3 linked regions of the Caldimonas brevitalea genome follow. The protein of the gene in region 1 binds, or shares a complex with, the protein of each later gene. Links are inferred from orthologs where the notes say so. Each region holds a gene or a part of one and is shown on either strand. Other genes may lie near its edges.

Region 1 (8,600 bases):
CGTCGCCGAGGTGGTGGCCTTCCAACCATCGTCGCTGCTGTCGCTGGCGATCGGGACCGGGAGCATCCTCTCCTGGCGTTCCTTGCGCCAGAAGCTGCCCATGGCCGCACCGTTCCTGATCTCGTTCTTCGGCGTGAAACCGCTGCTGGACATGCTCGGCGACAGCGCCAAGGGGGTCACGGTGGCCCAGGTGGTGCCGAACCCGGACAGCGGCACGATCGCCGTGGTGCGGGCCTACCAGGCCGCGCTGAAGAAGGCCGGCAACCCGACCACCTCGTACCCGTCGCTCGAGGGCTACATCAGTGCGCGCATCCTGGCCGAGGGCCTGCGCCGCGCCGGCCGCGGCGCCAGCAGAGACAGGCTGGTGGCCGCCTTCGAGACCATGCGCCCGTTCGACCTGGGCGGCTACGAAGTGAGCTACGGCCCGCGTGACCACGAAGGCTCGAGCTTCGTGGAACTGACCTATTACAACGGCGAGCGGTTCCGCCGTTGAACGAACGAACCCGGTCACGACGAGGGGCCCCGACGGGGCCCCTTTTGTTTGTGTCGCGCGCAAGGCCCGGCGGGCGGGCCCCTGTGCTTCTGTGCGCCAGCGCCTCTCAGCGCAGCGAGCCGGCGCTGCGCAGGGCCTGCACCGCGCCGCTGCCGATCGCCGCGCCGAAGCGCTTGACCAGCCGTTCCGCGACGTTCTCGCGCGGCGTGTAGTCGATCACCTCTTCGGCCTTGACCACCTCGCGCGCGACGTAATCGAGCGTGCCGAAGTGGTCGACCAGCCCCAGCGCCACCGCTTGTTCGCCGTTCCAGAACAGGCCCGAGAACAGCTGCGGCTCGGGCTTGAGCCGGTTGCCGCGGCCTTCTTTCACGACGCTGATGAACTGCTGGTGGATCTGGTCGAGCATGGCCTTGGCATAGGCCTTCTCTGTTTCCGACTGGGGCGAGAACGGGTCGAGAAAACCCTTGTGCTCGCCGGCCGTCAGCAAGCGCCGCTCGATGCCGAGCTTGTCCATCAGCCCGGTGAAGCCGAAGCTGTCCATCAACACACCGATCGAGCCGACGATGGACGCCTTGTCGACATAGATCTCGTCGGCCGCCACCGCGATGTAGTACGCGCCCGACGCGCACACTTCCTCGACCACCGCGTACACCTTCTTCTTGTGCAGCTCTTTCAGCCGGCGGATCTCTTCGTTGATGATGCCGGCCTGCACCGGGCTGCCGCCCGGCGAGTTGATGCGCAGCACGACGGCCTGGGCGCCGGCGTCTTCGAAGGCGTTGCGCAAAGCCGACAGCAGGTTCTCGGCGCTGGCCTCGGCGTCGACGGCGATTTCGCCGCGCACGTCGATCAGCGCGGTATGCGGCCCGGTTTGTGCGTTGGTCGCCGCACGCTGGCTGTAGCCCAGCGCCAGGACGGTCAAGGCCACCAGCAACCATGCCAGGCGGAAGAAGATGCGCCAGCGCCGCTCGCGACGCCGGTCGTCGAGGTAGGCGCGTGCCAGTTGCGCCACCAGCGCGGTGTCGCTGGGCGCCGCGGGAGCCGACGCGGCCGCCGGGGCCCGGACCGGCTCGGCTTGCACATCGGGCAGGTCGCCGGGATCGTTCGAATTCATGGTGTCCCTGAAAAAACGAAGTGGAGAGTACAACCGCCGACCAGGGCCGGCGGGCTGCCCCGAGCCTCGAGGCGTGCCGGCTTCAGTCGGTGAAGGCGGGCTGAATATCGCCAGAAGGATACCAATAGACCTTGCCGTCGCGCTCATCAACCTCAACGCGGATCAAGCCCTCGCCACGACACGGGCCGCCGACGCAGTGCCCATCCCGCGGGTCATACAAGGCCCCGTGGATCGAACAGATGATCCAGTCCCCGCTGTCGTCCAGGAACTGGTTGGGCTGCCAGTCCATCTCGACCGGCACATGGGCACAGCGGTTCACATAGGCCACCGGGCGGCCATCGAAGCGCAGCGCAAAGGCGCGTGCCCCCTGGCTCCACAACACGATGTCGAAGGGCACGGCGGGCCCGCGCTCGACCAGGGCGTCCGCCTCGCACAACTCGACTTCCGTAGGCTTCAAAACTTCACTCATCACGACTTCCTACCGATCACAACATCCACGCGCCCTCAGGCGTTTGCATCCAGCCATTGCTGCAGCTCGCGCACCGAGTGGGCGACGAAGCGCGGCCCGTAGTCCTGGAAGAACGTGGGCTCGTGCGCGCCGTAGCTCACCGCGACGCTCGCCGTGCGCGCGTTCACGGCCAGCTGCAGGTCGTGTGTGGTGTCGCCGATCATCAGGGTGCGTTCCGGCTCGACGCCGAACTCCGCCATCAGCTCTTCGAGCATGCGCGGGTGCGGTTTCGGCAAGGTTTCATCGGCCGTGCGGGTGGCGTCGAACACGCCCCGCAGCAGCACCGTCTTGAGCGCTTCGTCGAGCCCGCGGCGCGACTTGCCGGTGGCCACCGCCAGCCAGTGGTGGCGCTGCTTCAAGGCCTGCAGCATGCCCAGCACGCCCTCGAACAGCGTCAGCTCGTGCTGGCGCTTGAAATAGTGCTGACGGTAGCGTTGCGTCAGTTCGGGGTAGAGATGCGGCGCCAGGCCCGGTGCGGCGTGCTCGAAGGCTTCCTGCAAGCCCATGCCGATCACATAGGCGGCGCGGCTGTCGTCGGGCACGGGCACCTTCAGATCGGCGCAGGCGGCCTGGATGCTGCGCACGATCAGCGCGGTGGAATCGAACAAGGTGCCATCCCAGTCGAACACGATCAGGTCGTACTGGCGCGGGCGGTGAAGACGGTGGTCGTTCATGGATGGGCCGGCAGCACCGGCAGGGCAGACAACAATTCGGTGCACTCGGACGGCAGCGGCGCTTCCAGCTGGATGGTCTCGCCGTTCGCCGGATGTTCGAAACGCAGCCGACGGGCGTGCAAAAACATGCGGTCGAAACGGCACCCGGGCACGGCCTCGCCGCGGGCGAGTGCCTTGTTCAGCGCGAAATCGCCGTATTTCTCGTCGCCGGCGATCGGATGGCCTTCGTGCAGCAGATGCACGCGGATCTGGTGGGTGCGGCCGGTCTTGATGGTGACATCGAGCAAGGTGAAGCCGGCATAGGTTTCGGCGATGCGCACCAGCGTGATCGAGCGGCGGCCATCGTCGTCGGCCGGCGACACCGCGCGCACGCGCCGTTCGCCCTCGCCGGTGAGGTATTTGTGCAGCGGGACGTCGATCACCTTGCGGTTCGCCGGCCAGGCGCCGACCACCAGCGCCGCATAGGTCTTGCCGGTCTCGCGCTGGCGGAACTGGTCCTGCAGCAGGGTCAGCGCGCTGCGCTTTTTCGCCAGCAACAGCACCCCCGAGGTCTCCTTGTCGAGCCGGTGCACCAGTTCGAGGAAGCGGGCCTGCGGGCGGGAGCGGCGCAATTGCTCGATCACGCCGAAGCTCACACCGCTGCCGCCATGCACCGCGACGCCGGCGGGCTTGTTGACCGCGAGCAGATGGTCGTCCTCGAACAACACCGGGAACTCGCGCGCCGGCGCCGGCGGGGCGGAGGCGCGCTCGGCCTGACGCACCGGCGGCACGCGGACCTCGTCGCCCAGGGCCAACCGCGTGTCGGCGGCCGCCCGGCCCTTGTTGACCCGCACCTCGCCGCTGCGCACGATACGGTAGACGTGGGTCTTCGGCACGCCCTTGAGCGTCTTCAGCAGGAAGTTGTCGAGCCGTTGACCCGCGGAGCCTTCGTCGATCACCAGGCGCTGCACGGCCGGTGCGCGCGCCTCGGGCCCGGCGCTGGGGACCACAGCCTGTTTCGGGGCCGCTGGCCGCGACCCGCGTGGGGCGCGGCCAGCGGTTTCAGCAGGTTCCACCTGCCTTGGCCGTTTCGCCCCTATAATCCGTTGCACCACGTTTGCGTTGTAAGTGTTTGATTTTCAAGAGTTTACCCGCCACTCTGCCGACCCTGATCGGAAGAGTGTCGACAGCACGGGCAGGCAAAGTGGTTCGCAAGGCCCAGGCGTGATGAAGTTGCAAAACGCCGGCCCTGCATATTTGGTGATGCAACGCAGTCCGGCATGGCGGGCCGCTTCCCAAGGTGAAGTGGCGGCCGAGGTTGGGGCTGCGATAGAGCGAACGTCGAAAGAACCCAAGAACAAGGTTTCCGGCCGCAGGCCGGGCCCGCCCGACCGTTGGGGGCCGACCCGGCCCGCGGCGACATCGGGTGTCCGCCTGCAGCCCGCTCCGAAGACTCTCCCCACGGATGCTGTTCCCCCTCCCCTCGCTTCCCCCCTTGCGCTGCACCGCCGCGGATGTGACCCCGCGGCCGGTTTGCGCCTGGCCGCACGTGGCACGCCTGGTCGTGCACCACGCCGGGAAGGAGTCGGGGCGCATCAGGGCCGCCCTTCCCTCGAAGGGCGTGGTCATGCGGATGCATGCGCCAACGCTGTTCTCCTGATCTTGAAGATCAGAGCAGTCCAGGGCGATTCCTTTCGGTTCCACCTCGTTTCTCGTGCATCGATGAGTCGCCCCTGACAGTGATTGTCCGAGGCGACATGTTGGTATTGCCGCGACCGCAGATGTCGCCGGCAGGAGGAGCGCAATGAAACGCATGCTGATCAATGCGACGCAGCAGGAAGAGCGTCGCCTGGCTATCGTCGATGGCCAGAAACTGCTCGATTTCGAAACCGAAATCGAAGGACGGGAACAGCGCAAGGGCAACATCTACAAGGCGGTGGTCACCCGCGTAGAACCGTCGCTCGAGGCCTGTTTCGTCGACTACGGCGAGGAGCGCCACGGCTTTTTGCCCTTCAAGGAAATCTCCCGACAGTATTTCAAGGACGGCGTGGACGTCCGCAACGCCAAGATCTCCGACGCGATCAAGGAAGGCCAGGAACTGCTGGTCCAGGTCGAGAAGGAAGAGCGCGGCAACAAGGGCGCCGCCCTCACCACCTTCATCTCGCTGGCCGGCCGCTACCTGGTGCTGATGCCCAACAACCCCCGCGGCGGTGGTGTTTCTCGCCGCATCGAGGGTGAGGACCGTGAAGAACTGAAGGAAGCCCTCGACCAGCTCGATTACCCGAAGGGCATGAGCCTGATCGCCCGCACCGCAGGCATCGGCCGCAGCGTCGCCGAGCTGCAGTGGGACTTGAACTACATGCTGAAGCTGTGGACCGCCATCGACGGCGCAGCCCAGTCTCGCAAAGGCGCCTTCCTGATCTACCAGGAATCGTCGCTGGTGATCCGCGCGATCCGCGACTACTTCACCGCCGACATCGGCGAAATCCTGATCGACACCGACGACATCTACGATCAGGCCCAGCAGTTCATGAACCACGTGATGCCGGACAACTCCGGCCGCGTGAAACGCTACCGCGACGACGCGCCGCTGTTCAGCCGCTTCCAGATCGAGCACCAGATCGAAACGGCGTTCTCGCGCACCGTCAACCTGCCCTCGGGCGGCGCCATCGTGATCGACCACACCGAAGCGCTGGTGTCGATCGACGTCAACTCGGCGCGCGCGACCCGCGGCGGCGACATCGAGGAAACCGCCACCCGCACCAACCTGGAAGCAGCCGACGAGATCGCCCGCCAGATGCGGCTGCGCGACCTGGGCGGCCTGATCGTGGTGGACTTCATCGACATGGAAGAGTCGAAGAACCGCCGCGAGGTCGAAACCCGGCTGCGCGACGCGCTGCGCCAAGATCGCGCCCGCGTGCAGTTCAGCTCGATCTCCAAGTTCGGCCTGCTGGAGCTGTCGCGCCAGCGCCTGCGCCCGGCACTGAGCGAAGGCTCGCACATCACCTGCCCGCGCTGCAACGGCACCGGCCACATCCGCGACACCGAGTCGAGCGCGCTGCAGATCCTGCGCATGGTGCAGGAAGAGGCGATGAAGGAGAACACCTTCGCCGTCCACGTGCAAGTGCCGGTCGAGGTGACCTCCTTCCTGCTCAATGAAAAGCGGATGGAGATCAACAAGATCGAGTTCAAGCAGAGCGTGAAGGTGCTGCTGGTGCCCAATAAGCACCTGGAGACGCCCAACTACAAGCTCGAACGCCTGCGCCACGACGACCCGCGGGTCGAGAACCTGCAGGCCAGCTACTCGATGATCGAGGAGCCGGACGACGAGGTCGGCATCACCCGGCGCGAGAAGGCCAAGCCCAAGCAGGAACCGGTGATCAAGGGCCTGCTGCCCGAGCAGCCGGCGCCCCCGTCGCCGGCCAAGGAAGTGGCCCCGGCGCCGGCCCCTGTGGCCGCCGCACCGGTCACGACCGCGCCTGCCGCGGCGACGCGCCCGAGCGCTGCGGCGCCGGCCGCCGGCGGCGGCTTCTTCGGCTGGATCAAGAAGCTGTTCGGCGCACCGGCCGCGCCGGAACCGGCGCCGGCGCCCGTGCCGGCTCCCGTCGCCGCCCCGGCCGCGAAGGAAGCCCAGGACGGGCGCCGTCGCGGAGGTGGCGGTGAGGCGCGCGGCGAACGCGGCGGTGAGCGTGGCGAGGGCCGACGCGGCGGTGGCCGCGGTGGCCGCGAGAACGGACGCGAGGAAGGCGCGCGAGCCGAAGGCCGACGTGAAGGTCGCGAGGGCCGGGAAGGCCGTGACCGCAACCGCGACCAGCGTGGCAAGGCCGCGGGTGCCGATGTCGGCACCGCGATGCCGCTGGAGCTGAGCGGGGAGGCCGGCGCACGCAAGGAACGCCCGCCACGTGAACCGCGCGAGCCGCGTGAACCGCGCAACGTCGAGGCACGTGAAGGCGCTGCGCCGCAAGAGCCGCGTGGCCGCGGTGAGGGTCGCGGTGAGGGTCGCGGTGAAGGCCGCCGCGGGCCCCGCCCGGAACGCGAACTGCCGCCCGCGGCAGAGACCGTCGAGGCCGGCGAGGAGGGTTTTGCCGACACCGTGCCGCAAGACGGTGCCGTGGAAGCCGCCGGCGAGGCGCAGCGTGACGGACGCCGCCGCCGCCGCGGTGGCCGCGGCCGCCGTGAGCGAGATGCAGCGACCGAGAGCCAGGACCTGGGCGGCGAAAGCGCCGAAACCGGCGACACCACCGCCTTGCAGCCGGACAACGCCGGCCTGCTGGGCGAAACGCAAGTGGTGGACACCGGCGCCGCGGCCGAGCCGTTGAGCGCCGAGGCCGAAGCGGGCGGCGACGACACCGCCGCACGCGAAGGCGAAGGCCGCCGCCGCGGCCGTGGGCGCGACCGCTACCGTCGCGAGAAGCGCGAGCAGGACGGCACCGCACCGTCGGAGGTGGTGACCGAGGCCGAGGTCGTGGAAGGCGAACCGGCCGATCTGCAAGACGTCGCGCCCACCAGCCCTGCCCCCGCCGCAGAGCCGGCCGTGGTGCCGACCCCGGTGGCAGCGCCGGCGGTTGCTGCTGCGGCACCGCTGCCCGCGGTGGCGCCGCAGCGTCCGCAACCCTTCGTGCTGCCGCTGGCCGACCTGCAGAACGTCGCCGCGCAAGCGGGGCTGGAATGGGTCAACTCGGACGCCGAGAAGGTCCGTGCCGCCCAGGACAGCATCGCCCGCGAGCCCCAGCCGCCGCGCGTCCCGCGTGAGCGCAAGCCGGTCGTGACGGTCGACGAAGGCCCGCTGGTGCTGGTCGAAACCCGCACCGACCTGGCCCGCGTGACCCTGCCGTTCGAAACCGGCGCCGAGGTGCGCTGAACCCGGAAGGCGCCGGCCCCGGCGCCCGGTCCAGGCAAACGACAACGCCGCCGAAGGCTGACTTCGGCGGCGTTGTCATTTGAAGCGCGGCTGGCAGCCTCGCCATGCCGGGCAAGCGGGCGGTGCAAAGGCCGGCGCAGACCGACCTGCCGCGCACCGTGAAGCACGGCCCACCGCCGTCTGCAATACCTTTGCACGGGTGCCGCAGCCGCTTCGAGCAGCGGCGGGAGCGTGAACGCGCTCGACGGGCGGCCCACCCCGTCCGGCACACCTTTTTCGGCATCGCAAAACCCGAATCCGAGTTTCGTCATCTCCTGCTTTGCGCCTCGCCTCTCGGCGCCCAGACTGCTTGCCGTGACCCCGCAGGGGGCACGACGAAAGGAACTGGAGATGCAAGAGAGCACAGAAATGAAACAACGGACGCCCCAGCGCGTGCTGGTCGTCGGCGGCGGTTCGGGCATGGGCCGGGCCGTGGTGGCGCAATTGCTCGCGCGCGGTGATGCGGTGGTGGCCGCCGGCAGAAGCCGGCCGCGATTGAACACGCTACGCGAGGCGCTGGCCACGCCAGCGAGGCTGGACACGGAGACGGTCGACGTGACCCAGGAGCAAGACGTCGAGCGGCTGTTTCGCGGCATCGGCGAGCTTGATCACATCGTCTGCACCGCCGCCGACATCGCCGGCGCCTACGAACTGCTGCCACAGCTGAGCATGGCGGCGGTGGAACGTGTCGTCCGCTCCAAGCTGCTCGGCCCCTTGATGCTGGCCAAGCACGGAGCGCCGTGTCTACCGACCACCGGTTCCATCACCTTCACCTCCGGCATCGCGGCTTATCGGCCGGCCCCCAAAGGAGCGGCGGTTGCCGCGGCCAATGCGGGCCTGGAGGGCCTGGCCAAGGCGCTCGCCGTGGAACTGGGGCCCGTGCGGGTCAATGTGGTCTCGCCAGGCTGGGTCGACACCGGCATCTGGCAACACGT
Region 2 (5,439 bases), 3.3 Mb from region 1 along the record:
CTGCTACTGTTGCTTGACGCGTGGCTCGCTGTGACGGAGTGTGGCTGGCTGCGCGAAAGTCTTCACAGATCCGGCTCAAACGCATGGCAAAAATAAGGCGCGCTGTTCCCAGCGGTCAGACCGCTGCCCAGCACGCCCACTTTGTCCCTGCGGTTGCCCCCTTCGGCTGTTGCGTCCAGGGCGCCCGATGCGGCACCGGATGATCACCGCATCGATTGAAATTTTGGTGCCGACGGCGAGACTCGAACTCGCACAGCTTTCGCCACTACCCCCTCAAGATAGCGTGTCTACCAATTTCACCACGTCGGCCTGAGAGCCCGGGCCTGCCTTCCTTGAACCCTGCCCTGGTTCGACACCAGGCCAAGAGGAAAGATCCCGGGCCATCAAACTGCTCGGCTTGCATGAGGGAAGCGCCACATCCGGCACAGGCAACGACCTCGGCGAGGACGCTGACCCGCGGTCGCCGACCGCGGTGCCTGCTGACTCAGAACGCAACAGGTAGTGCCCGCTCTGATCACCCTTCAGTGGCAGCTTTAACAGTAGCTTGCCGAACAGCCTTGGATTCTAACTCGAATCCCTGCCCTTCTCAATGGAGTCGGGCATTTCGATCAAGTTATTTCGTCGGGATCTGAGCGGCACCGGAAGCAGCGGGCGCAGGCACCACGGCGGCCGAGGCAGGCGCTTCAACGGCGCTGGCTGCCGGTGCGGCACCGGGGATCTGCGATGCACCACTCGCACTTGCGGCCGGCGCCTGGGCCGGAGCGCGCTCGAGCACGGTTGCCGCCGGCGCCTCCGCAGGCCGCGAGCTGGACAGATACGCGAGGGCCAGCGTGCAGATGAAAAACACGGTCGCCAACACCGCCGTGGTGCGCGACAGGAAGTTGGCGCTGCCGGTGGCACCGAACAGGCTGCCCGAGGCGCCGCTACCGAACGAAGCGCCCATGTCGGCGCCCTTGCCGTGCTGCACCAGCACCAGGCCGATCATGCCCAGCGCAGACAGCAACTGCACGACGAGGATCACGGTGGTCAGAAACTGCATCAAGAATCTCCAGAAATGGGGGCGAGCCGTCGTCGCCGGCTCACAGCGCTGCGCGGCAGATCGCGATGAAATCGGCGGCCTTCAGGGAAGCCCCGCCGATCAGGCCACCGTCGATGTCGGGTTGCGCGAACAAGGTGGCGGCGTTGTCGGGCTTGACGCTGCCGCCGTAGAGGATCTTCATGCTGTCGGCGTGCGACGTCGCGGCTTGCAACTGCGCCCGCAACAGTGCGTGCACCTCTTGCGCCTGCTCGGGCGAGGCGGTCTTGCCGGTGCCGATGGCCCAGACCGGCTCGTAAGCCACCACGATCTGCGGCACGCAATGACCCAGCGTGTGGATCACGGCCGACAACTGGCGCTTGACCACCGCGTCGGTCTGCCCGGCTTCGCGTTCGGCCAAGGTTTCGCCAACGCACACGATGGGGATCATGCCCTTGTTGACGACGATCTTGGCCTTGTCGGCCACCAGCTGGTCGCTCTCACCGTGGTAGGCGCGGCGCTCGGAGTGGCCCACGATCACGTAGCGGCAGCCGACGTCGTGCAGCATCGTGGCCGACACCTCGCCGGTGTAGGCGCCCTGCTCGTGCGCCGAACAGTCCTGCGCGCCCAGCCCGATATGGCTGCCTTGCAGTGCGAGCACGCAAGAGGCCAGATAAGGAAACGGCACGCACACCGCCGCCTCGCAGACGAAAGGCTCGGCAGCGCGCACGCCCCCCAGCAGTTCAGCATTGCTGGCCAGCGTGCCGTGCATCTTCCAGTTGCCTACGACCAGTTTGCGGCGCATCGATTCGCTCCCTTCCCGCTCAAAAAGCCCAATATTCTACGTAGTCGCCTTGCGGCGCTCACCAGGTCAGCACGATCTTTCCGATGTGCTGGTTCGATTCCATCAGTGCATGGGCCTGCGCCGCATCGGCCGCGGCGAAGGTCTTGAACACCACTGGCGTGATCCTGCGTTGCGCCAACAACGGCCACACCCGCTCGCGCAACTCGCGCGCCACCGCCGCCTTGAACGACACCGGCCGCGGCCGCAGTGTCGAGCCGGTCACGGTCAGGCGCCGGCGCATCAGCGTGACGATGTCGAGTTCAGCCTTGGTGCCGCCTTGCACCGCGATGATGACCAGCCGACCGTCGTCGGCCAGGCAGTCGATCTCGCGCGGCAGGTAGTCGCCGGCGACCATGTCGAGGATCACGTCCGCCCCACGGCCGCCACTCAATCGCTTGACCTCGGCGGCGAAGTCGTGGGTGCGGTAGTTGATCGCGTGGTCGGCGCCCAGCTTCACGCAGGCGGCGCACTTGTCGTCGCTGCCCGCCGTCGCATACACCGTCGCCCCCATGGCCTTGCCCAGCTGGATCGCCGTGACGCCGATGCCGCTCGTGCCGCCCTGCACCAGCAGCGTCTCGCCAGCCGCGAGGCGCGCCCGTTGGAACACATTGGACCAGACGGTGAAGAAGGTCTCGGGCAACCCGGCGGCCTCGACGTCGCTCCAGCCGTCGGGCACCGGCAGGCACAAGGCCGCCGCGGCGACGCACAGCTCGGCATACCCGCCGCCCTGCACCAACGCACAAACCCGGTCGCCGAGCTTCAGGCCCGCTTTAGCCATCGCAGCTGCGTCGCCAGCGACGATCTCACCGGCCACTTCCAGGCCGGGCAGGTCGGAGGCGCCGGCGGGCACCGGATAGTGACCCTTGCGTTGCAGCACGTCGGGCCGGTTGACACCGGCCGCCCGCACCCGGATCAACACCTCGCCGGAGCCGGCGACAGGATCGGGCCTCTGACAGGGGCGCAACACGTCCGGCGCGCCGTAGCTGGTGATCTCGATGGCTTGCATGGGAGAGCGTACGCAGTAGCGGAATGGACGAACCCGGCACACCGCGAGCGCAGCGTGCCGGGCGGGAACAGCGTTACTGCTGCTGCTGTTGCTGCTGTTGGTCGGGCGCGTAGCCGCGGTCCAGCAGCGCCTTGATCGACAGCTTCACACGGCCCTTCTCGTCGGTCTCGAGCACCTTCACGCGCACGGTCTGGCCGACTTCGAGGTAGTCGGTGACCTTGTTGACGCGCTCGTTGGCGATCTGGCTGATGTGCACCAGGCCGTCCTTGCCGGGCAGCAGGTTGACCAGCGCGCCGATGCCCTCGAGGATCTTGGTGACCGGGCCTTCGTAGATCTTGCCCACCTCGACTTCGGCGGTGATCTCTTCGATCTTCTTCTTCGCCAGGTCGGCCATCGCGGTGTCGGTCGATGCGATGGTGATGGTGCCGTCTTCGGCGATGTCGATCTGCGTGCCGGTCTCTTCGGTCAGCGCGCGAATGGTGGCGCCGCCCTTGCCGATCACGTCGCGGATCTTCTCCGGGTTGATCTTCATCGTGTACAGGCGGGGCGCGAACTGCGACACCTCGGTCTTGGCGCCGCCGACGGCGTCGACCATCTTGCCGAGGATGTGCAGGCGGCCTTCCTTGGCCTGCGCCAGCGCGACCTGCATGATTTCCTTGGTGATGCCCTGGATCTTGATGTCCATCTGCAGCGCAGTGATGCCACTCGACGTGCCGGCCACCTTGAAGTCCATGTCGCCCAGGTGATCCTCATCGCCGAGGATGTCGGTCAGCACCGCGAAGCGGTTGCCTTCCTTGATCAGGCCCATCGCGACACCGGCCACGTGCGCCTTCAACGGCACGCCGGCGTCCATCAGCGCCAGACAGCCGCCGCACACGGAGGCCATCGACGACGAACCGTTCGACTCGGTGATCTCGGACACGACGCGGATCGCATAGGCGAACTCGTCCTTGGCCGGCAGCACCGGGATCAGGGCCCGCTTGGCCAGGCGGCCGTGGCCGATCTCGCGCCGCTTGGGGCTGCCCACGCGGCCGGTCTCGCCGGTCGCGAACGGGGGCATGTTGTAGTGCATCATGAAGCGGTCGGAGTACTCGCCGCTCAGCGCATCGATGATCTGGGCGTCGCGCTCGGTGCCGAGGGTCGCGACCACCACGGCCTGGGTTTCACCCCGGGTGAACAGCGCTGAGCCGTGGGTGCGCGGCAGCACACCGGTGCGGATCTCGATCGGGCGCACGGTGCGGGTGTCACGGCCGTCGATGCGGGGCTCGCCGGCCAGGATCTGGCTGCGCACGATGCGCGCTTCGATGTCGAACAGCAGGCCGTCGAGCTTGGTTTCGTCGAACTCGCCGCCGTCTTGCGTCAGCGCCTGTTTGACCGCGGCATAAGCTTCGCGGGTGGCTTGCGTGCGGGCTTGCTTGGAGCGGATCTGGTAGGCGGCGCGCAGCTTCTCTTCGGCCAGCTGCGTCACCTTGGCGATGAAGGACTCGTCCTTGGCGGGCGGCTGCCAGTCCCATTCGGGCTTGCCGGCTTCGCGCACCAGTTCGTGGATCGCATTGATCGCGATCTTGCCCTGCTCGTGGCCGAACACCACGGCGCCCAGCATCACGTCTTCAGACAGCTGGTCGGCTTCCGACTCCACCATCAGCACGGCCGCTTCGGTGCCAGCCACCACCAGGTCGAGGCGCGATTGGGTCTGCTGGGTCTTGCCCGGGTTCAGCACGTATTCGCCGTTGATGTAGCCCACACGCGCAGCGCTGATCGGACCGTTGAACGGGATGCCGGAGATCGACAGCGCGGCACTGGTCGCGATCATCGCGGCGATGTCGGCGTCCACCTCGGGGTTCAGCGACATCACGTGGATGACCACCTGAACTTCATTGAAGAAACCCTCGGGGAACAGCGGGCGAATCGGGCGGTCGATCAGGCGCGAGGTCAGGGTTTCGAGTTCGCTCGGGCGGCCTTCACGCTTGAAGAAGCTGCCCGGGATCTTGCCGGCGGCATAGGTCTTCTCGATGTAGTCGACCGTCAGCGGGAAGAAGTCCTGGCCGGGCTTGGCGGTCTTGGCCGCCACCACGGTCGCCAGAACCACGGTGTCCTCGATGTCGACCAGCACGGCGCCGGTGGCTTGACGGGCGATTTCGCCGGTTTCCAGGCGGACTGTGCGGCCGCCCCATTGGAAGGTCTTGGTGACTTTATTGAACATGCTCATGGCTGTCTCCAGTGATGCACACGCATTGTGGCTGCGTGCTTGGCCCGGAGCGAGACCGCGAAGCGCGATGCCATTCCAGCGGGGCTGACTCTGCAACCCCCTTGGAATGACACAGCAACGCTTCTCCTAGGCTCGACTCCAAAAACAAAGAGCCTGTCCTGGCGATCCCAGACAGGCTCTCTTTCACGTTTCGACGCTTACTTGCGCAGGCCCAGCTTCTGGATCAGCGCGGTGTAGCGATCGGCGTCCCGGTCCTTCAGATAGGCCAACAGGCGCTTGCGGCGGTTCACCATCTTCAGCAGACCACGGCGGCCGTGGTGGTCCTTGGCATGCTGCTTGAAGTGGGGGGTGAGTTCGTTGATGCG
Region 3 (5,373 bases), 1.4 Mb from region 1 along the record:
AGTAACTTTCGTTTAAGCTCGTCCGGGCGGCGGATGAACTGATCGCGATGTACGCGAATAGGCTGAGGGACAGTGAGATCGAAAATTCCTTGACCTTCGGCAATTCGCCGGAGCAGAAGGGGAACCGCTCGCACTTCTCCGTCGCCTTCAACGATACTGACGATTGTCGTCATGTGCTCCCTTCTCCCCCGTTGCCAAATAGCTTGAGCTGCGGCGAGTCAGGATCGATGACAAGAGAGGGATCAGGGACGAGTTGGTTCAACTTTAGGAGTTCGCCCGGCGTGTAAAGCTGATCACGGATCACTGATCGTGAGGCAGAGTCGATCGAGGCGATCTGCGTCACGCCGCCCTCGCCCGAGACCGCCAGTAAGCTATCGATGGCAATATTCGGGTCATCAAGCAATTCGGGGCTGTGGCTGGTTATGAGGACTTGGCTGCGCTCTGAGGCCCGGGCAAGTGCGTCCCGCACGACCGCGGCGGCGGCAGGATGCAATGCAACTTCGGGTTCTTCTATGCCGACCAGGCTAGGGCGACTGTCTTCGCCACCCTGAAAGAGTGCAACCAATATCCCCAGGGCCCTTAGTGTCCCGTCGGACATGCTATTCGCTGCAAAACGCCAAGGATGTTTGGACCCCGCGGTGTCCTGACGAAATTCGACAGTTTCCATGTGCCCAACTCCGATTCGCTCCACCCCGTGAACGGATGGGACCACGAGATTCAGGTATTCCTCGATTAGATCCTTGCGTTGAGGCGCGTAGCGCTCTAGGTAGGATATCGCACTTGCAATGTTCTCCCCGACAGGCTTTAAAGCGGTACCGTCTTGAGGCTTCTGCAGATCTCTGATCACCCTCGGATTTAAGTTGTAGAACCCCATCGCCGTGAGTGCGTCGAATACCGGGCGGAATGCGGGAAGTCCGGCGGCATTGACGAGCGCAAGACGGTCAGGCGTGCTGACAGGAAAGACGTCTTCGCTGGTGCTCTCTGGCTTTCCCTGAACCACCAAGTAGCTCGGCCCCAAGCCCGGAGCGCCGATGACACATTCTTCCCTCTGAACTTCGAAACCGCCTGCCGCTCGCGCACCGACGTTGAAGGCGTAGTGGCCCGGCCGTCCGTCGGGCAAGCGAAAATCGAGTCGGACCCCGAAATGGGTCGGATGCCCGCCTGACCTGCGCCTCACCTCTGAAAGTCCGCCGCGTAGATGTAATGCGTTCTCGAGCGAGCCCTCTAACGCGTCTTTCACAAAGTGAAGGACATCGAGAAAGTTGCTTTTGCCCGATCCATTCGGGCCGACCAAATAGGTCAGCGGGCCGAGTCGAACGTCACAAGCAGCGATGCTTTTGAAATTCTTCGCTCGGACGCGGCGAATGAACACAGTTGAATCCATTAATACTCCTGAATCCGAGCACTTTAGCAGCGACAGCTACGTCCAGACTCGACCAAGGCGCGTTTCTAGCGGAGAGAACCCTGGCAGGCAGCATCGAGCAATGGCTCGCATCTCTTGGCTCGCTGAGGTCTCGGTGCTGCGCGTACTTATAGATAGCGTTCTTGTTGGGACGCGGTGCACAGGGTACAGCACAAGAGGCTCAACCGGCTACGGCAGTCCCATTGAGATTCAGGACGGGTCGCGGCCCAACAAGCGGCTGAACAGGCGCTCGTAGTGCGGGTCCAGGCACTCGGTGCAGTACAGCTTGCGCGACGTGTGCGTGGTTGCCTCACCGCTCTCACCGCTCTCACCGCTGCCCTTTGCGCCGGCGGGCAAGCCCAGCAGCGGACACACCGCCGCCCACGCTGCCTCGACCCGGGCGGGCCCCAGACCGTACACCAGGCTGTAGGGCGAGCCGCCCCGCTGCAAGGCTGCGCGCACCCGCTCGTCGACCCCTTCGCGCACGTGCGCGCCGTCGCGCTGCAAGCCGTCGGCGACCCAGGGCAGGTCGAGCCCGGTCAGCAGGGTCAGCGCCGCCTCGGCGTGCGCCCGCTCGGCGTCGGCGTAGAGCGAGGTGTCGCCGAACACATAGTCGCTGTAGACCGCGATCATCAACGCCGTGGTGTCGGCCACCACCACCGCGTGTCGCCCGGCTGCGTAGCGGATCAGGCGGCTCTGCTCGTCGGCGATGCCACGCTGTTCGTCCTGTCGCGGTGTGCGCCCCTGGGCTTCGCAGAAGAGGCGCAGGTACTCCGGCACTGCGACGGCGTCGAGGCCCGCCGATTGCAAACGCCGCGCAAGGGCCGCGGCGAGTTCGGTCTTGCCGGTGCTTTCCGCGCCGACCAGGGCGATCACACGGCCAGGGCTGTTGCTGCTGCTGCTCATCGGAAACCCTCCGGGGTGCTAGCTCATGCAGCCACCGCCGGCGCCTGCCGCAGTCGCTGCCAGGCCCGCCAGCCCAGCACCGACATCACAACGAAGAGCGCGTACAGCAGCACCGTGAGCCATAGCCCCTTGTAGGCGAACAGCCCGACGCTGACGGTGTTGACCACCACCCAGGTGGGCCAGTTCTCGATCAGCTTGCGGCCCAGCAAAAACTGGCCGGCGACGCTGGCCACGGTGGGGAAGGCGTCCCAATAGGGCACGTCGCTGTCGGTCGTGCGCGCCAGCCAGGTGCCGAGCAAGGGCCAGGCGAGCAGCACGCCGGCCGCGGTGGCCCAGCGGCCGGCGCGGGGCAGGGCGTGCACGGTGAGCCGCTGGCCGTCCGGTCGCTTGCCATACAGCCATTGCCACCAGCCCCAACCCGCCACGACCGCGAAGAACAGCTGCAGACACGCGTCGCCGTACAGCTTGCTCTGCCAGAACAACAGGAAATAAAGCAAGGAGCTGACGATGGCCAGCGGCCAACCCCAGGGCACGACGCGGATGTTGCACACCACCATCGCCACGGCGAGCACGAAGGCCACCAGCTCCAGCCAGGTGACCGGCACCCCCCAGGCGGTGAAGGCCGGGGCCATCCAGGGGGCGAAAACGGCGAGCAAGGTGTCCATCGGATGGGGCGGGGGAAGGAGCGGGACAGGCGGTCGTCAATGAAAAACGGAGCCTCGCGGCTCCGTGTCGTCGAAGGCCGACGGCTCAGGGCGCCGGCGTCAGCTGCACATAGATCTCGTCGGGCTTCACCATGCCCAACTCGAAACGGGCCTTTTCCTCGACCATTTCGAGACCTTCTTTCAGGTCTCGCACTTCGGCCGCGAGCTGAGCGTTGCGCTCTCGCGCCGTCATGTTGCGGTCCTGGTGCTCGGCCAGTTTGCGCTGCAGCTCCATCACGCGGTGCACGCCGTTCTTGCCGAACCACAGCTGGGCGTGAACGCCCAGCAGCAACGCGGCCAGCACCAGGGTGACGAGCGGCAGACGCATGATGGCAGGCAGGGGGGCGATCTATCAGCGCAGGTTGTAGAACGCCGAGCGGCCGGGGTAGTAGGCGATGTCGCCCAGGTCTTCCTCGATGCGCAGCAGCTGGTTGTACTTGGCGATGCGGTCGGAACGGCTCATCGAGCCGGTCTTGATCTGGCCGGCGTTGGTGCCCACGGCGATGTCGGCGATGGTCGAGTCTTCGGTCTCGCCCGAGCGGTGCGAGATCACCGCGGTGTAGCCGGCGCGCTTGGCCATCTCGATCGCGGCAAAGGTTTCGGTCAGCGTGCCGATCTGGTTGATCTTGATCAGGATCGAATTGCCGATGCGCTTTTCGATGCCTTCACGCAGGATCTTGGTGTTGGTGACGAACAGGTCGTCGCCGACCAGCTGCACCTTCTTGCCCAGCGTTTCGGTCAGGTGCTTCCAGCCGGCCCAATCGCCTTCGTGCATGCCGTCTTCGATGCTGATGATCGGGTACTTGTCGGCCCAGGTCGCCAGCACGTTGGTCCATTCTTCGGCCGACAGTGTCAGGCCTTCACCTTCGAGGTGGTACTTGCCGTCCTTGTAGAACTCGCTGGCGGCGCAGTCCAGGCCCAGCGCGATCTGTTCGCCCGGGGTGTAGCCGGCCTGCTCGATGGCCTGCAGGATCAGCTGGATGGCCGCCTCGTGGCTGGCGACGCTGGGGGCGAAGCCGCCTTCGTCGCCGACCGCCGTGCTCATGTTCTTGTCGTGGATGATCTTCTTCAGCGCGTGGAAGACCTCGGCGCCGTAGCGGATCGCTTCACGGAAGCTGGGGGCGCCGATCGGCAGGATCATGAATTCCTGCAGGTCGAGGTTGTTGTTGGCGTGGGCACCACCGTTGATGACGTTCATCATCGGCACCGGCATCTGCATCGAGCCCGAACCGCCGAAATAGCGGTACAGCGGCAGGCCCGACTCCTCGGCGGCGGCACGCGCCACCGCCATCGAGACCGCCAGCGTGGCGTTGGCGCCAAGGCGCGACTTGTTGTCGCTGCCGTCGAGGTCGATCAGGGTGCGGTCGAGGAACGCCTGCTCGGATGCATCGAGGCCCAGCACCGCTTCGGAAATTTCCGTGTTGATGTGCTCGACCGCCTTCAGCACGCCCTTGCCGAGGTAGCGGCTTTTGTCACCGTCGCGCAGTTCGATGGCTTCACGCGAGCCGGTCGACGCGCCCGACGGCACGGCTGCACGGCCCATCACGCCGGACTCGAGCAGCACGTCGCACTCGACGGTGGGGTTGCCGCGGCTGTCCAGAATTTCACGGCCGACGATGTCTACGATGGCACTCATGACGTTTCCTCTTGCTTGTAATCGATGATGGATGTTGGTGCGGCGCCCATTGGACCAGATTCGGCCGCCAGTCTGGTTACAAACCTTCCACAAGCACCATGCGCATGACCGCGGCGCCTTCGCGCGCTTCGCGGGCGCGGCCGTACTCGGGCGAGTGGTAGAAGGCGCGCGCCTTCTCCATGGACGGGAACTTGAGCACCACCAGGCGGCCGGGCTGCCAGGGGCCTTCGAGCACTTCGACGCTACCGCCGCGCACCAGCACTTCAGCGCCGTGGGCCTGCATGGCCTCGGTCGACCACTTGCGGTATTCAGCGTACTGCTCGGGATTGTGGACGGTCACGTCCGCGAGGATGTAGGCACTCATCGGCGGGGGGGTCAACCGAAGTTCTGTTCGAGGAAGGTGCCGCTGCGCTTGATCACACGGTCGACCTCGACCAGCGTGGCCAGCAGCTCGCGCATACGCTTGAGCGGCACCGCGTTGGGGCCGTCGCTCAGGGCTTGTGCCGGGTCGGGGTGGGTCTCCATGAACAGACCCGCCACACCGACCGCCACCGCCGCACGCGACAGCACCGGCACGAACTCGCGCTGCCCGCCCGAACTGGTGCCCTGGCCACCCGGCAGCTGCACCGAGTGCGTGGCGTCGAACACCACCGGGGCACCGGTGTCGCGCATGATGGCCAGCGAGCGCATGTCGCTGACGAGGTTGTTGTAGCCGAAGCTGGCGC

The links.
Region 2: the proteins of AAW51_RS22190 (region 1) and pnp are in contact, whole or in part, in a cryo-EM structure (PDB 9QH0), measured with the Escherichia coli proteins. The link is inferred for Caldimonas brevitalea from one-to-one orthologs.
Region 3: the proteins of AAW51_RS22190 (region 1) and eno are in contact, whole or in part, in a solved structure (PDB 2FYM), measured with the Escherichia coli proteins. The link is inferred for Caldimonas brevitalea from one-to-one orthologs.

The regions. Positions count from the first base shown.
Region 1 is NZ_CP011371.1:5,268,073-5,276,672, forward strand. Bases 4,239-7,826 are described here. They hold AAW51_RS22190 (Rne/Rng family ribonuclease), read left to right. Parts: upstream 4,239-4,569; coding sequence 4,570-7,626; downstream 7,627-7,826. In the rest of the region: AAW51_RS22160 (ABC transporter substrate-binding protein), read left to right, coding at 1-493; AAW51_RS22165 (S49 family peptidase), read right to left, coding at 600-1,604; AAW51_RS22170 (Rieske (2Fe-2S) protein), read right to left, coding at 1,687-2,073; AAW51_RS22175 (HAD family hydrolase), read right to left, coding at 2,109-2,786; AAW51_RS22180 (RluA family pseudouridine synthase), read right to left, coding at 2,783-3,775; AAW51_RS29465 (SDR family oxidoreductase), read left to right, coding at 8,017-8,600. UniProt on the Escherichia coli protein: Endoribonuclease that plays a central role in RNA processing and decay. Required for the maturation of 5S and 16S rRNAs and the majority of tRNAs. Also involved in the degradation of most mRNAs.
Region 2 is NZ_CP011371.1:1,966,290-1,971,728, reverse strand. The notes cover bases 2,507-5,439. They hold pnp (polyribonucleotide nucleotidyltransferase), read right to left. Parts: upstream 5,075-5,439; coding sequence 2,939-5,074; downstream 2,507-2,938. Other genes in these bases: rpsO (30S ribosomal protein S15), read right to left, coding at 5,272-5,439; AAW51_RS08665 (NAD(P)H-quinone oxidoreductase), read right to left, coding at 2,507-2,865. Outside these bases: preprotein translocase subunit SecG, read right to left, coding at 614-1,039; tpiA (triose-phosphate isomerase), read right to left, coding at 1,080-1,820; more of AAW51_RS08665, read right to left, coding at 1,879-2,506. UniProt on the Escherichia coli protein: Involved in mRNA degradation. Catalyzes the phosphorolysis of single-stranded polyribonucleotides processively in the 3'- to 5'-direction. Also involved, along with RNase II, in tRNA processing.
Region 3 is NZ_CP011371.1:3,867,440-3,872,812, reverse strand. The notes cover bases 2,507-5,373. They hold eno (phosphopyruvate hydratase), read right to left. Parts: upstream 4,649-5,373; coding sequence 3,365-4,648; downstream 2,507-3,364. Other genes in these bases: kdsA (3-deoxy-8-phosphooctulonate synthase), read right to left, coding at 5,024-5,373; AAW51_RS16375 (DUF1330 domain-containing protein), read right to left, coding at 4,725-5,012; ftsB (cell division protein FtsB), read right to left, coding at 3,059-3,340; pnuC (nicotinamide riboside transporter PnuC), read right to left, coding at 2,507-2,973. In the rest of the region: AAW51_RS29305 (DUF4276 family protein), read right to left, coding at 1-173; AAW51_RS16400 (AAA family ATPase), read right to left, coding at 170-1,384; AAW51_RS16395 (AAA family ATPase), read right to left, coding at 1,613-2,308; more of pnuC, read right to left, coding at 2,332-2,506. UniProt on the Escherichia coli protein: Catalyzes the reversible conversion of 2-phosphoglycerate (2-PG) into phosphoenolpyruvate (PEP). It is essential for the degradation of carbohydrates via glycolysis.